3 regions of the Streptomyces gamaensis genome follow, and region 1 is predicted to be linked to each of the others. Evidence: predicted binding sites of a transcription regulator. Region 1 holds the regulator's gene; each other region holds the start of a gene.
The links. Region 1 encodes HrcA, which represses chaperone genes, less so after heat shock. Its sites were predicted from a motif close to TTNGCACTCNGNNNNNCNGAGTGCNAA; they were not measured.
Positions count from the first base shown of each region.

Region 2: groL (chaperonin GroEL) is a predicted target of HrcA. The motif match lies at 559-585, and genes of this name have one in related genera.
Region 3: groES (co-chaperone GroES) is a predicted target of HrcA. The motif match lies at 2,160-2,186, and genes of this name have one in related genera.

Region 1 is NZ_JBHSPB010000004.1:218,112-222,825, forward strand. Features, by position in the region: gene ACFP1Z_RS08335 (16S rRNA (uracil(1498)-N(3))-methyltransferase) at 1-245, opposite strand, end outside; gene ACFP1Z_RS08340 (nitronate monooxygenase) at 300-1,403, opposite strand; gene dnaJ (molecular chaperone DnaJ) at 1,488-2,621, opposite strand; gene hrcA (heat-inducible transcriptional repressor HrcA) at 2,622-3,638, opposite strand; gene ACFP1Z_RS08355 (MBL fold metallo-hydrolase) at 3,790-4,554, shown strand; gene ACFP1Z_RS08360 (DUF3097 domain-containing protein) at 4,631-4,714, shown strand, end outside.
Region 2 is NZ_JBHSPB010000012.1:115,842-120,555, reverse strand. Features, by position in the region: gene groL (chaperonin GroEL) at 749-2,371, shown strand; gene ACFP1Z_RS20415 (PTS transporter subunit EIIC) at 2,436-3,863, opposite strand; gene murQ (N-acetylmuramic acid 6-phosphate etherase) at 4,100-4,714, opposite strand, start outside.
Region 3 is NZ_JBHSPB010000009.1:103,577-108,290, reverse strand. Features, by position in the region: gene ACFP1Z_RS16585 (THUMP-like domain-containing protein) at 1-1,053, opposite strand, end outside; gene ACFP1Z_RS16580 (polysaccharide deacetylase family protein) at 1,170-2,051, shown strand; gene groES (co-chaperone GroES) at 2,336-2,644, shown strand; gene groL (chaperonin GroEL) at 2,738-4,360, shown strand; gene ACFP1Z_RS16565 (SDR family NAD(P)-dependent oxidoreductase) at 4,490-4,714, opposite strand, start outside.

The DNA of each region.
Region 1 (4,714 bases):
GGCTCGGGCAGCGGCTCGGACCGTACCGAGGTGACGGCGACCTCCAGCCGGTCCTTGCCCTCGACGGACGCGACCGTGCCGAAGGCCCCGTTGCCCGCCCCGTCCGTCAGCGTGATCTCCTCGCCCACGCGCAGCCGCCGCACGGAGACCGCGTGCCGGCCCTCGGGGCCGCCCAGGGGGAAGAGGGTGCCGGGGAAGACGCCTGTGAGCGCGCCCTCCTCGACCAGGAAGACCGGGGCCGTCATGTCGCGCTCCCTTGCGTTTCTTGCGTGTTGGTGCGGGTGTTGCGTGCCGTGCGGTTACGGGGCCGGCGTCCCGCGGGTCACTTCGCCCCGCGCGGCGCCGAGTTCGGCGGCGAGCACCTCGACGAGCCGGCCCGCCGGCAGCTCGCGGGCCAGCCGGTGCCCCTGCCCCGCCCACAGGTTGACCGCCTGCGGGTCACCGGCCGCCGCGGCCGCCCTGCGCAGCGGGGCCGTCAGATAGTGCACCTGCGGGTAGGCGGCGGGCGCGTACGGGCCGTGCTCCCGCATGAACCGGTTCACCAGCCCGCGCGCCGGACGCCCGGAGAACGCGCGCGTCAGCTCCGTACCCGTGAACATCGGGTCCGTCAGCGCCTGTTTGTGCAGCGGGTGCGCGCCCGACTCCGGGCAGGGCAGGAACGCCGTGCCCAGCTGCGCCGCGACCGCGCCGACAGCCAGCACGGCGGCTATCTGCGCGCCCCGCATCAGCCCGCCCGCCGCGACCAGCGGCATCCCCGGCACCTCCGCGCGGACCTGCGTCAGCAGCGGCAGCAGCCCCAGGCCCGCGCCCGTACCGTCCGCCTGCGGGTCGTCGTGGTGCGTGCCCTGGTGGCCGCCCGCCTCCACGCCCTGGACGCACAGCGCGTCCGCGCCCGCCGCCCGCGCGGCCCGCGCCTCCGCGACCGACGTCACCGTGACGACCGTCACCGTCCCCAGACGGGCAAGCGCCTCGACGACCGCGCGCTCGGGGCAGCCGAAGGTGAAGGAGACCACCGGCACCGGATCGTCCAGCAGGATCGCGAGCTTCGCGTCGTAGGCGTCGTCGCAGCCCTGGTCGGGATCGCCCAGCGGGGTCTCGTACCACGTGGCCTCGGCGGCCAGCTGCTCGGCGTACACCGCGACGGCGGCCGGATCGGCCGCCGGGGGCTGCGGCATGAACAGGTTCACACCGAACGGGCGGGAGGTGCGCGCCCGCAGCTGCTTGATCTCCTCGTACATCGCCGCCGGCGTCTTGTACCCGGCCGCGAGGAAACCGAGACCGCCCGCTTCCGACACCGCCGCCGCCAGCGCCGGCCCCGACGCGCCGCCCGCCATGGGGGCCTGCACGATCGGACACCGGAAGAGCCCGGTCAGCGCGGCGGCCCCCCTGGATTCGTAAGCCATGGCCACATCGTGTCATGGGCGACGTCGCGCGCCGAATCGAACCCTGGGGGGCCGTAACGCCTGTTGAGGCTTACCGTGCGGGGGCTACCGCCCGTTGAACGCATCCTTCAGACGGGAGAACAACCCCTGCTGCCCCGGCTTGAACTCGCCCATCGGCCGCTCCTCGCCGCGCAGCTTCGCCAGCTGGCGCAGGAGCTCCTCCTGCTGCGCGTCGAGCTTGGCCGGGGTGATCACCTCGACGTGCACGACGAGATCACCGCGGCCGCCGCCGCGCAGGTGCGTGACACCGCGCTGGTGCAGCGGGATCGACTGGCCGGACTGGGTGCCCGGACGGATGTCGATCTCCTCGGGGCCGTCCAGGGTCTCCAGCGGCACCTTCGTGCCGAGCGCCGCCGCCGTCATCGGGATGGTGACCGTGCAGTGCAGATCGTCGCCGCGCCGCTGGAAGACCTGGTGCGGCTTCTCGCGGATCTCCACGTACAGATCGCCCGCCGGACCGCCGCCCGGGCCGACCTCGCCCTCGCCCGCGAGCTGGATGCGGGTGCCGTTGTCCACACCCGCCGGGATCTTGACGGTGAGGGTGCGGCGCGAGCGGACCCGGCCGTCACCGGCGCACTCCGGGCACGGGGTCGGCACGACCGTGCCGAAGCCCTGGCACTGCGGGCACGGCCGGGAGGTCATGACCTGGCCGAGGAAGGAGCGGGTGACCTGGGAGACCTCGCCGCGGCCGCGGCACATGTCACAGGTCTGCGCGGAGGTGCCGGGGGCGGCGCCCTCGCCGCTGCACGTGGTGCAGACGACGGCGGTGTCGACCTGGATCTCCTTGGTCGTGCCGAACGCGGCCTCGTCCAGGGAGACTTCGAGCCGGATCATGGCGTCCTGGCCGCGCCGGGTGCGCGAGCGCGGGCCGCGCTGCGTCGCCTGCCCGAAGAACGCGTCCATGATGTCCGAGAAGTTGCCGAAGCCCGCGCCGAAGCCGCCCGCCCCGGCACCGCCGGAGTTGGACAGGGGGTCGCCGCCGAGGTCGTAGACCTGCTTCTTCTGCGGGTCCGAGAGCACCTCGTAGGCGGCGTTGATCTCCTTGAACCGCTCCTGGGTCTTCGGGTCCGGATTGACATCCGGGTGCAGCTCCCGGGCGAGCCGGCGGAACGCCTTCTTGATCTCGTCCTGCGAGGCATCGCGCCGGACGCCCAGGACCGCGTAGTAATCCGTGGCCACTTACGACTCCGCCAGGATCTGTCCGACGTAACGTGCCACTGCGCGTACCGCTCCCATCGTTCCGGGGTAGTCCATGCGGGTCGGTCCGACCACGCCGAGTTTGGCTACAGCCTCGTCGCCCGAACCGTAGCCGACGGCGACGACGGATGTGGAGTTCAGCCCCTCGTGGGCGTTCTCATGGCCGATGCGCACCGTCATGCCCGAGTCCGTGGCCTCGCCCAGCAGCCGAAGCAGGACGACCTGCTCCTCCAGCGCCTCCAGCACGGGCCGGATGGTCAGCGGGAAGTCGTGGCCGAAGCGGGTGAGATTGGCGGTGCCGCCGATGATCAGCCGCTCCTCGGTCTCCTCGACGAGGGTCTCCAGCAGGGTCGTGACGACTGTGGAAACGGTTCCTCGGTCGTCCTGCTCGAAGGCCTCCGGGAGGTCCTGCACGAGCTGCGGCACCTCGGTGAAACGGTGGCCCACGACCCGGCTGTTGAGCCGCGCCCGCAGGTCCGCCAGCGCGGTCTCGCCGATCGGCGCCGGGCAGTCGACCATGCGCTGCTCGACCCGGCCGGTGTCCGTGATCACGACGAGCATCACCCGGGCCGGCGCGAGGGCGAGCAGCTCCACATGACGCACCGTCGACCGGGACAGTGAGGGGTACTGCACGACCGCGACCTGCCGGGTCAGCTGGGCGAGCAGCCGCACGGTGCGGCTGACCACGTCGTCGAGGTCGACGGCGCCGTCCAGGAAGTTCTGGATGGCGCGCCGCTCGGGCGGGGACAGGGGCTTGATGCCCGCCAGCCGGTCGACGAAGAGCCGGTAGCCCTTGTCGGTCGGGATGCGGCCGGCGCTCGTGTGGGGCTGGGCGATGAAGCCCTCCTCCTCCAGCGCGGCCATGTCGTTGCGCACCGTGGCGGGCGAGACACCCAGGCGGTGCCGCTCGGTGAGGGCCTTGGAGCCGACCGGCTCCTCGGTGCCCACATAGTCCTGGACGATGGCGCGCAACACTTCGAGCCTCCGTTCGCTCAGCATTGCGCGCACCTCCAGTCCGTTCGTCTCTCGGGGGTCGGTCCCTGGCACTCAGAGGTCACGAGTGCCAAATCCCTCCCGTCAGTGTACGGCCGGGCCCCGTGGGCAGGGCAAGAGCGGTCCCCGCCGACCGTCCGCCGGGTAGCGTCCGGGTATGCACAGCACAGCGGACGGCGGGGCACACGACGGGGCGCACGAGGGGCCGGCGGCGGCGCGGTGGGAGCGTCTCGCGCCAGGGGTGGCGCGGCGCAGACTGCCCGGCTGGGACGCGACCGCGGGGGTGGCCGCCGGGGCGTCGGGCGTGCTCGTCGTGGACACCGGCTCGTCGCTGCGGGAGGGCGCGGAGATCCGCCGGGAGGCCGAGGAGCTGTGCGGCCGCCGCGTGACGCACATCGCTCTCACGCACCCGCATTTCGATCATGTGCTGGGGACGGCGGCGTTCGCGGGAGTGCGGGTGTACGGGGCGGCGGGGCTCGCGGAGGCGCTGTCGCGCGGGCGCGAGGAGCTGCGCGCGGACGCCGTACGGCACGGGGCGGACCCGCGGGCGGCGGCCGAGGCGTGCGAGCTGCTGGTACGGCCCGGGCACGAGGTCGCCGGGGAGCTGACGCTGGACCTGGGCGGCGGGGTGCGGGCGCTGCTGGCCGCCGTCGGCCCCGGGCACACCGCGCACGACCTGGCCGTCCTGGTCACCGGGACGGGCGGCCCGGCCGTGCTGTTCTGCGGGGACCTGGTGGAGGAGTCGGGCGAGCCCCAGGCGGGACCGGACGCGCTGCCCGCCCGCTGGCCCGCCACGCTCGACCGGCTGCTCGCGCTCGGCGGCGAGGACGCGCTGTACGTGCCGGGGCACGGCGCCGTGGTCGACGCCCGCTTCGTGCGCGAGCAGCGCGCGGTGCTCGCGGCGCGGTACGGGGAGGGGTGACGGGCGGCGGCGGGCGCGTACGGGCCGTACGTGACGGGGTGACAGGAAGATCCCGTACGGGGCGAGAATGGCCCCCATGCGCGAGCGACACTACGGCCCGGACCTGACCCCTCCCTGGAAGCGGCAGCAGCCCGCCCCCGAGGTGCCGGCGGAGGTGGAC
Region 2 (4,714 bases), on a different contig from region 1:
GCCCGCACCGTGCCGGTGCGGGCCCCTCGCGCAGTGCGCCTCCGGCGGGGGGCTGGGGCGCCTCCGGCGCGGGGTGCGGTTCGCCTTCGGCGGGGGCACGGGGTCCCCTCCGGTGGGGGTGCGGTGCGCCTTCGGCGCGGGCCGGCTTCTTGCGGTTGCCCCCCGTCCTGCGGTGCGGTCCGCCTCCGGCGTGGTTCACCTCCGGCGGGGGTGGTGCGCCTCCGGCGCGGGGTGCGGGTTCACCTCCGGTGGGGGTGCCGGGCTTCGTTCGGTTGCCTGCTCCGGCGCGGTGGGCCTCCGGCGCGGTTCGCCTCCGGTGCGGGTGTGGTGCGCCTCCGGCGCGGTTCGCCTTCGGGGGGCGCGCTTCCGGTGTGGGGCGCCGGGCGTTCTTCGGCTGTCTGCCTCCGGCAGGGTCCCGGTTCGCCCCCCGGCGCGATGCGCCTCCGGCAGAGGCGGGGTTCGCCCCGGTGCGGGGTGCCCCTGGCGGGCGAGGTGCGCCTTCGGCGCGGGCGGCCCCGCCCTCCGGGGTCCGGGGCCCGACGCCTCCGCCCCCGCGGTCTTGCACTCTCCGGTGCCGAGTGCTAATCATTGGCGTTAGCACTCTCCGCGTGAGAGTGACAGATTGGGACCGTCGGTGAGGTCCGTGGGACGGGCGGGGCAAGGAACCGCACGCTTCCCGCAGGCCATCCGTCGCGGGCGCCAGCGCGGTCCGGGCAATCTCACCCCAGTCCTGGGAGGACCACTTCACATGGCCAAGATCATCGCGTTCGACGAGGAGGCGCGGCGCGGCCTGGAGCGCGGTATGAACCAGCTCGCCGACGCCGTCAAGGTCACCCTCGGCCCCAAGGGCCGCAACGTCGTCCTTGAGAAGAAGTGGGGCGCCCCCACGATCACCAACGATGGTGTGTCCATCGCCAAGGAGATCGAGCTGGAGGACCCGTACGAGAAGATCGGCGCCGAGCTGGTCAAGGAGGTCGCGAAGAAGACGGACGACGTCGCCGGTGACGGCACGACGACCGCGACCGTTCTCGCCCAGGCGCTGGTCCGTGAGGGTCTGCGCAACGTGGCCGCCGGTGCCAACCCGATGGCCCTGAAGCGCGGTATCGAGAAGGCCGTCGAGGCCGTCTCCGGTGCGCTGCTGGAGCAGGCCAAGGAGGTCGAGACCAAGGAGCAGATCGCTTCCACCGCCTCCATCTCGGCCGCCGACACCCAGATCGGCGAGCTCATCGCCGAGGCCATGGACAAGGTCGGCAAGGAAGGCGTCATCACCGTCGAGGAGTCCCAGACCTTCGGTCTGGAGCTGGAGCTCACCGAGGGTATGCGCTTCGACAAGGGCTACATCTCGGCGTACTTCGCGACCGACATGGAGCGCATGGAGGCGGTCCTTGAGGACCCCTACATCCTGATCGTCAACTCGAAGGTCTCCTCGGTCAAGGACCTGCTCCCGCTGCTGGAGAAGGTCATGCAGTCGGGCAAGCCGCTGCTGATCATCGCCGAGGACGTCGAGGGCGAGGCCCTGTCGACCCTGGTCGTCAACAAGATCCGCGGCACCTTCAAGTCCGTCGCCGTCAAGGCCCCGGGCTTCGGCGACCGCCGCAAGGCCATGCTCGGTGACATCGCCATCCTCACCGGTGGCACGGTCATCTCCGAGGAGGTCGGCCTCAAGCTGGAGAACGCCGGTCTCGACCTGCTCGGCCGCGCCCGCAAGGTCGTCATCACCAAGGACGAGACCACCATCGTCGACGGTGCCGGTGACAGCGACCAGGTCCAGGGCCGCGTCAACCAGATCCGCGCCGAGATCGAGAACAGCGACTCCGACTACGACCGCGAGAAGCTGCAGGAGCGCCTGGCCAAGCTGGCCGGCGGCGTGGCCGTCATCAAGGCCGGTGCCGCCACCGAGGTCGAGCTCAAGGAGCGCAAGCACCGCATCGAGGACGCCGTCCGCAACGCGAAGGCCGCCGTCGAGGAGGGCATCGTCGCCGGTGGTGGCGTGGCCCTGCTGCAGGCCTCCCAGGTCTTCGAGAAGCTGGAGCTGGAGGGCGACGAGGCCACCGGTGCCGCCGCCGTCAAGCTGGCCCTTGAGGCCCCGCTGAAGCAGATCTCCGTCAACGCCGGCCTTGAGGGCGGCGTCATCGTGGAGAAGGTCCGCGGCCTGACCCCGGGCCACGGCCTCAACGCCGCGACCGGCGACTACGTCGACATGATCGCCGAGGGCATCATCGACCCGGCCAAGGTCACGCGCTCCGCGCTGCAGAACGCCGCCTCCATCGCGGCGCTGTTCCTGACCACCGAGGCCGTCATCGCCGACAAGCCGGAGAAGGCCGCCCCGGCCGCTCCGGGCGGCATGCCCGGCGGTGACATGGACTTCTGATCCTCGCTTCGAGGATCGGCTGTTCCAGCCCGTACGGAAGTACGGACCGAGGGCGGCACCCCTTTCAAGGGGTGCCGCCCTCGGGCGTGTTCGCGTGGCCCCGGCCGGGCAGGCCGAAGGCGTACGTCGCCGCGAAGCCGGCCGCGTAGCCGGTCAGCAGTCCCGCCCCGTACACCGCCGCCGCGTGCGGCAGCCCGTGGGCGCCGGTCAGCAGCGGGAACAGCGCCCAGCCCGACGGGCCGATCGCGCTCGCCCCCACCCGGTCGCCGAACTGGCCCAGCAGGCCCATGAGTCCGCCGCCGAACGCCCCGCCCACGCACGCCGTCACGAACGGTCGCCCCAGCGGCAGCGACACCCCGTACACCAGCGGTTCCCCGATGCCCAGCAGTCCCGCCGGCAGCGCCGAACGGATCGTCCTGCGCATCGACCCGTCGCCGCGCAGCCGCACCAGGACCGCGAGCGCCGCCCCCACCTGGCCCGCGCCCGCCATCGACAGGATGGGCAGCAGCACCGTGGAACCCTCCTGCTGGATCAGCGTCGTGTGCACGGGGATCAGCGCCTGGTGCAGGCCCAGCGTCACCAGCGGCAGGAACAGGCCGCCCAGGACGAAGCCCGCCGCCGCGCCGCCGCGCGCCAGCAGCCAGTCGGTGAAGTGGCCGACGGCGGCGGAGACTTCACCGGCCGCGTACATCAGCCCGTACAGCGTCAGCAGGCCCGGCAGCAGGACCGTCAGCGCGGGCGTGAGCAGGGCGTCCAGCGAGCGCGGCACGCGTCCGCGGCACCACCTCTCCACGTACGTCGCGCACCACGCCGCCGCGAGCGCCCCCAGCACCCCGCCCCGGCCCGGCGCCAGATGCTCCCCGAACGCGCTCACGCGCGTGACCCCCGGGAACACGGTGATCGCGGCGACCGCGCCGCCCAGCACCGGTGTCCCGCCGAACACTTTGGCCGTGTTGATCCCGACGAAGACGGCCAGCAGGGCCATGAACCCCGAGGAGACCGCCGCCAGCGCGGGCGCGAGCCCCGGCAGCCAGCGCAGGTTCGCCAGCAGCCCCGCCAGGCCCGCGACGAGTCCGCAGCCGATCAGGGCGGGAATGAGGGGGACGAAGACCTGGGCGACGCGGCGCAGGAACCGCTTGAACGGGGTAGCGTTGCGGGCCTGTCGCGCCTCCTTGAGGGTGGCGCCGCGCGCGGCGAGGTCCTCGGCGGTACCGGCGCCGTGCCCGTCCGCCGCCAGGAGTTCCAACTCGGGCGCCACGCGGGCGACGTCGCCCGGACCGAGGACCACCTGGCAGGCCGTGCCGTCCTCGACCACGCCCAGCACGGCGGGCAGCGCCCGCAGCGCGGCGCCGTCGACCAGGCGGCGGTCGCGGACCTCCAGGCGCAGCCGGGTCAGGCAATGGGTGACGGACAGGAGGTTCGCGGGGCCGCCGAGGAGGGGGAGGAGAGCGGCTGCGGTCTGTGCGGGGGTGTCTTCTCGCGGTGCGGGCATGAGCGTGAAGTGCCTTGCTGTGCGGGGGTGGTGGGGGTGCGGCGGGGGTACGTGCCGCGTATGTGCCCGGGGCCGGTCGCGGGGTGCGGGGCGTACGGGCCGTACCGCTCGTACCGCCCGCACGGCTCGTACCGCTCGTACCGTCCGCACCGCCCGCACAGTCCGCACGGCCAGTACCGCTCGTACCGCTCGTACCGCCCGTACGCCCCCCGTCCCGCAGCCCGCGCCCGCACCGTTCAGTCCTTCCCGGTCGCGGCCCGCAGGGCGATCCGCAGGTGGCCGTCCGCCTCGGTGAGGAGGCGGGCCGCCGTCGGGCCGTCGACGCCCGCCAGGACGACGAGGATCGCGTTCTTCACCTCGCCGTCGGTGCGCGCGAGCGCCGCTTCCGCCTCGGTCTCGGTGACCCCCGTCGCCTGGGCGACGATGCGCGAGGAGCGGGCGCGCAGCTTGTCGTTGGAGGCGCGGACGTCGACCATCAGGTTCCCGTAGGTCTTGCCGAGCCGGATCATCGTGATCGTCGAGAGCATGTTCAGGACGAGCTTCTGCGCGGTGCCGGCCTTCAACCTGGTGCTGCCGGTGAGGAGTTCGGGGCCGGTCTCGATCTCGATCGCGTGCTCGGCGGCGGCGCCCAGGGCCGAACCCGCGTTGCAGGCCAGGCCGATGGTGAGGGCCCCGGCGGCGCGGGCCTGTTCGACGGCGCCGATCGCGTACGGGGTGCGGCCGGAGGCCGAGATCCCGACGACCGTGTCCGCCGGGCCGATCCCTAGCGCGGCCAGGTCGGCGGCGGCGAGTTCCTTGCTGTCCTCCGCGTTCTCGACGGCCGTCACGAGCGCCTGCGGCCCGCCCGCGAC
Region 3 (4,714 bases), on a different contig from region 1:
GACCGCCACCCCGATCCCGCGTTCCCGCAGCAGTGCCTTGAGTTTCTTGACGTTGAACGGCAGCACGTCCGTGATCTCGTACGCCGACGCGTACGGCGTCGCGCGCAGCTCGTCGCCCGTCACGTACGCGATCGTCTCGTCGATCAGGCCGCCGGCGAGCTCGTCCGCGACCTCGGCGACCAGGTGGGCGCGGATGACCGCGCCGTCCGGCTCGTAGAGGTAGCGGCCCACCGGGCGCACCCCGGGGTCGGGCAGGCCCCGGCCCGTCAGGGAGCGCGGACCGGGGAGCAGGGTCGCGCGGTACGTGCCGGGGGAGGTGCCGAACCACAGGACCGCTTCCTTCACCTCGCCCCCGTCCGAGATCCACTCGGCCTCCGCGTCCTCGGGGACCGCCTCGTGCGGGACACCGGGAGCGATCTTGAGGGCGGCGTGCGGGGTCGTCCGGGCCGCGGTGATCGCCCAGGACAGCGGGGGCGAGTACGCCTCGGGGTCGAAGATGCGGCCGCGGCCGCCCCGGCGGGCCGGGTCGACGAAGACGGCGTCGTATCCGGTGGTGTCCACCTCGGTGACGTCCGCGCGGCGTACCTCGATCAGGTCGGCCAGGCCCAGGGCGTCGGCGTTGGCGCGGGCCACCTCGCAGGTCAGCGGGTCCCGGTCCACGGCCAGGACCGCGATCCCGGCGCGTGCCAGGGCGATCGCGTCACCGCCGATCCCGCAGCACAGGTCCGCGACCCGCCGTACGCCCAGCGCGCGGAAGCGCTCGGCGCGGTAGGCGGCCACCGGGGCGCGCGTGGCCTGCTCGACGCCGTTGGGGGTGAAGTACATGCGGTACGCGTCGTGCTCCCCGAACTTCGCCACCGCCCGCTGCCGCAGCCGCGCCTGCCCCAGCGCGGCGGAGACCAGTTCCGCCGGGTGCTCCCGGCGCAGCCGCGTGGCGAGGGCCAGCTCGTGCGCGGGGTCGTACGTGCGCAGTTCTTCGAGGAGGCGGCGGCCCTCGTCGGTGAGGAGGGGGGCGAGCGGCGGGGCGGTCGGCGCGTTCTGTGGTGCGGGCACGGGTCCATTCTCGCCGCTCGCGGGACGGCGGGGCGCGCCCGTACGGTCCGTACGGCCCGTACCGTCCGTACCTCCCCGTCACGCGCTCCGGCCGTGCTGTCGGCACAATCGGAGGGGTGAGCTCGACTGCCCCCGGCCTGCGGGCCGTACTCGCCAAGGCCCTGCCCGTCGGCCTGTCCGTCCTGCTGCTCGCGGGAGTACTCTCCGGCTGTTCGCAGGGTGCCTCGTCCACGCCCGCGCCGCCCAAGGACGGGAGTCCGTCCGGTGTGGAGACCTCCGCGAGCGCCGCCGCGTCCAGTCCCGTCCCCGACGACGCCTGGCGGCGCTGGGGGCTGGACAAGCCGCTCGCCCCGTCGCCCGCGCCGCCGGTGAAGAAGCTGACGGACGAGCTGAAGCCGGGGACCGTCCCGCCGGTCGTCAAGAGCGTCCGGACCGACGACAAGGTCGTCTTCCTCACCTTCGACGACGGGGCCGAGAAGGACCCCGAGTTCGTGAAGATGGCCAAGGAGCTCAAGCTGCCGTTCACGATGTTCCTGACGGACGACATCGCGCGCGCCGGAGCGGGCTACGGCTACTTCGACCAGCTGCGCTCCCTCGGCAACGCCGTGCAGAACCACACCCTCTCGCACCCCAACCTGCGCACGCTGTCCCCGGAGGACCAGCGCCGCGAGATCTGCGGCCAGCAGGACCGGCTGGCGAAGCGCTACGGCGCCCGCCCGCCGCTGTTCCGTCCGCCCTACGGGAACTACAACAACGCCACCCTCGCCGCGGCGGGCGGCTGCGGGGTCAGGGCCGTGGTGCTGTGGGAGGCGACGATGCAGATCAACGACATGCGCTACGCGCGGGGCGACAAGCTGCACGCCGGCGACATCGTGCTCGCGCACTTCCGGGGGCCGAAGGAGCTCAAGGGCACGACGATGACGCGCATGGTCATCAACATGCTGCGCAGCATCCAGGCCCAGGGGTTCACGGTGGCGCGCCTCGACGACTACGTCTGAGCGGGCCGGGTGCGCGGGGCGGCGCGCGGAATCGGTGGATTACGGCGCGTACAGCGGGGAAGATCCTTGCTCGCCGCCCCGCGTGCGACGGGCCCGCCGCACGCCGGATTGGCACTCCGCTTGACCGAGTGCTAACCGCGTCATAGTCTCGGCTCCGTTGGCACTCTCCACTCGGGAGTGCCAAACACAGCGACGGGCAGGTCCGGCACCCGCGACGACGGATCCACCTGGTCGCCACCTCAGACAGATAACCCCGTGAGATCTCCGAAGGGGGAGGTCGGATCGTGACGACCGCCAGCTCCAAGGTTGCCATCAAGCCGCTTGAGGACCGCATCGTGGTCCAGCCGCTCGACGCCGAGCAGACCACCGCGTCCGGCCTGGTCATCCCGGACACCGCGAAGGAGAAGCCCCAGGAGGGCGCTGTCCTCGCCGTGGGCCCGGGCCGCTTCGAGAACGGCGAGCGCCTGCCGCTCGACGTCAAGGTCGGCGACGTCGTGCTCTACAGCAAGTACGGCGGCACCGAGGTGAAGTACAACGGCGACGAGTACCTCGTCCTCTCGGCCCGCGACGTCCTCGCGGTCATCGAGAAGTAATTCACCCCGTGTGAGGCGACTGCGCCCTCGGTACCCGCGTTGTGACCGGGCGCCGGGGCGCAGTCCCGTTTTTGAGAGGACTTGAAGCAACTCATGGCGAAGATCCTGAAGTTCGACGAGGACGCCCGTCGCGCCCTGGAGCGCGGTGTCAACACGCTGGCCAACACGGTCAAGGTGACGCTCGGCCCCAAGGGCCGCAACGTCGTCATCGACAAGAAGTTCGGCGCCCCCACCATCACCAACGACGGTGTCACGATCGCCCGCGAGGTCGAGATCGAGGACGCCTACGAGAACCTGGGCGCCCAGCTCGTCAAGGAGGTGGCGACCAAGACCAACGACATCGCGGGTGACGGCACCACCACCGCGACCGTCCTGGCCCAGGCGCTGGTCCGCGAGGGTCTGCGCAACGTCGCCGCCGGCGCTTCCCCGGCCGCCCTGAAGAAGGGCATCGACGCCGCCGTCAAGGCCGTCTCCGACGAGCTGCTGGCGACCTCCCGCCCGATCGACTCCAAGACCGACATCGCCGCTGTCGCCGCCCTGTCCGCCCAGGACAAGCAGGTCGGCGAGCTCATCGCCGAGGCGATGGACAAGGTCGGCAAGGACGGTGTCATCACCGTCGAGGAGTCCAACACCTTCGGTCTGGAGCTGGACTTCACCGAGGGCATGGCCTTCGACAAGGGCTACCTGTCGCCGTACATGGTCACCGACCAGGAGCGTATGGAGGCCGTTCTCGACGACCCGTACATCCTGATCCACCAGGGCAAGATCTCCTCCATCCAGGACCTGCTGCCGCTGCTGGAGAAGGTCATCCAGGCCGGTGCCTCCAAGCCGCTGCTGATCATCGCCGAGGACGTCGAGGGCGAGGCCCTCTCCACGCTCGTCGTCAACAAGATCCGCGGCACCTTCAACGCCGTGGCCGTCAAGGCCCCCGGCTTCGGTGACCGCCGCAAGGCGATGCTCGGCGACATGGCCACCCTCACCGGTGCCACCGTCATCGCCGAGGAGGTCGGCCTCAAGCTCGACCAGGCCGGTCTGGACGTGCTGGGCACCGCCCGCCGCGTGACCGTCACCAAGGACGACACCACCATCGTCGACGGCGGCGGCAACTCCGCCGATGTCGCCGGCCGGGTCGCCCAGATCAAGGCCGAGATCGAGACCACCGACTCCGACTGGGACCGCGAGAAGCTCCAGGAGCGCCTCGCGAAGCTGGCCGGCGGCGTGTGCGTCATCCGTGTGGGTGCCGCCACCGAGGTCGAGCTCAAGGAGAAGAAGCACCGTCTGGAGGACGCCATCTCCGCGACCCGCGCCGCGGTCGAGGAGGGCATCGTCTCCGGTGGTGGCTCCGCGCTCGTCCACGCCGCCAAGGTCCTGGACGGCGACCTCGACAAGAAGGGCGACGAGGCCACCGGTGTCGCGGTCGTCCGCCGCGCCGTCGTCGAGCCGCTGCGCTGGATCGCCGAGAACGCCGGCCACGAGGGCTACGTCATCACCTCCAAGGTCGCCGAGCTCGGCAAGGGCCAGGGCTTCAACGCCGCGACCGGCGAGTACGGCGACCTGGTCAAGGCCGGCGTCATCGACCCGGTCAAGGTCACCCGCTCCGCCCTGGAGAACGCCGCCTCCATCGCCTCCCTGCTGCTGACGACCGAGACCCTGGTCGTCGAGAAGAAGGAAGAGGAGAAGGCGGAGGCCGCGCACGGCCACGGCCACGCGCACTGAGACCGCTGATCCCGGTACGCGACGGGTACGAGGCCCGGCTCCCGCGAGGGGCCGGGCCTCGGCCTGTTCTCCGGCCTGCTTCTTTCCGTGAAGTCCCCCCGCAGTGCGGTCGGTTGAGGCCGGCGCGGGCTACTTCGGCCCGTATTTGCGGCCTGTCGACGACGAGGCCTTCTGCATCACGCCACGCGGCGCCAGCCGCATCAGCCCCGTGAGCGCCTTGTAGCGGGGGTCCGGCACGGACAGCGTCTTCCCCTGCGCGAGGTCCTTGAGCGCCGCCGCGACCACCTTGTCCGCGTCGAGCCACAGCCAGCCGGGCACATTGTCGGTGCCCATGCCCGCCCGCTCGTGGAACTC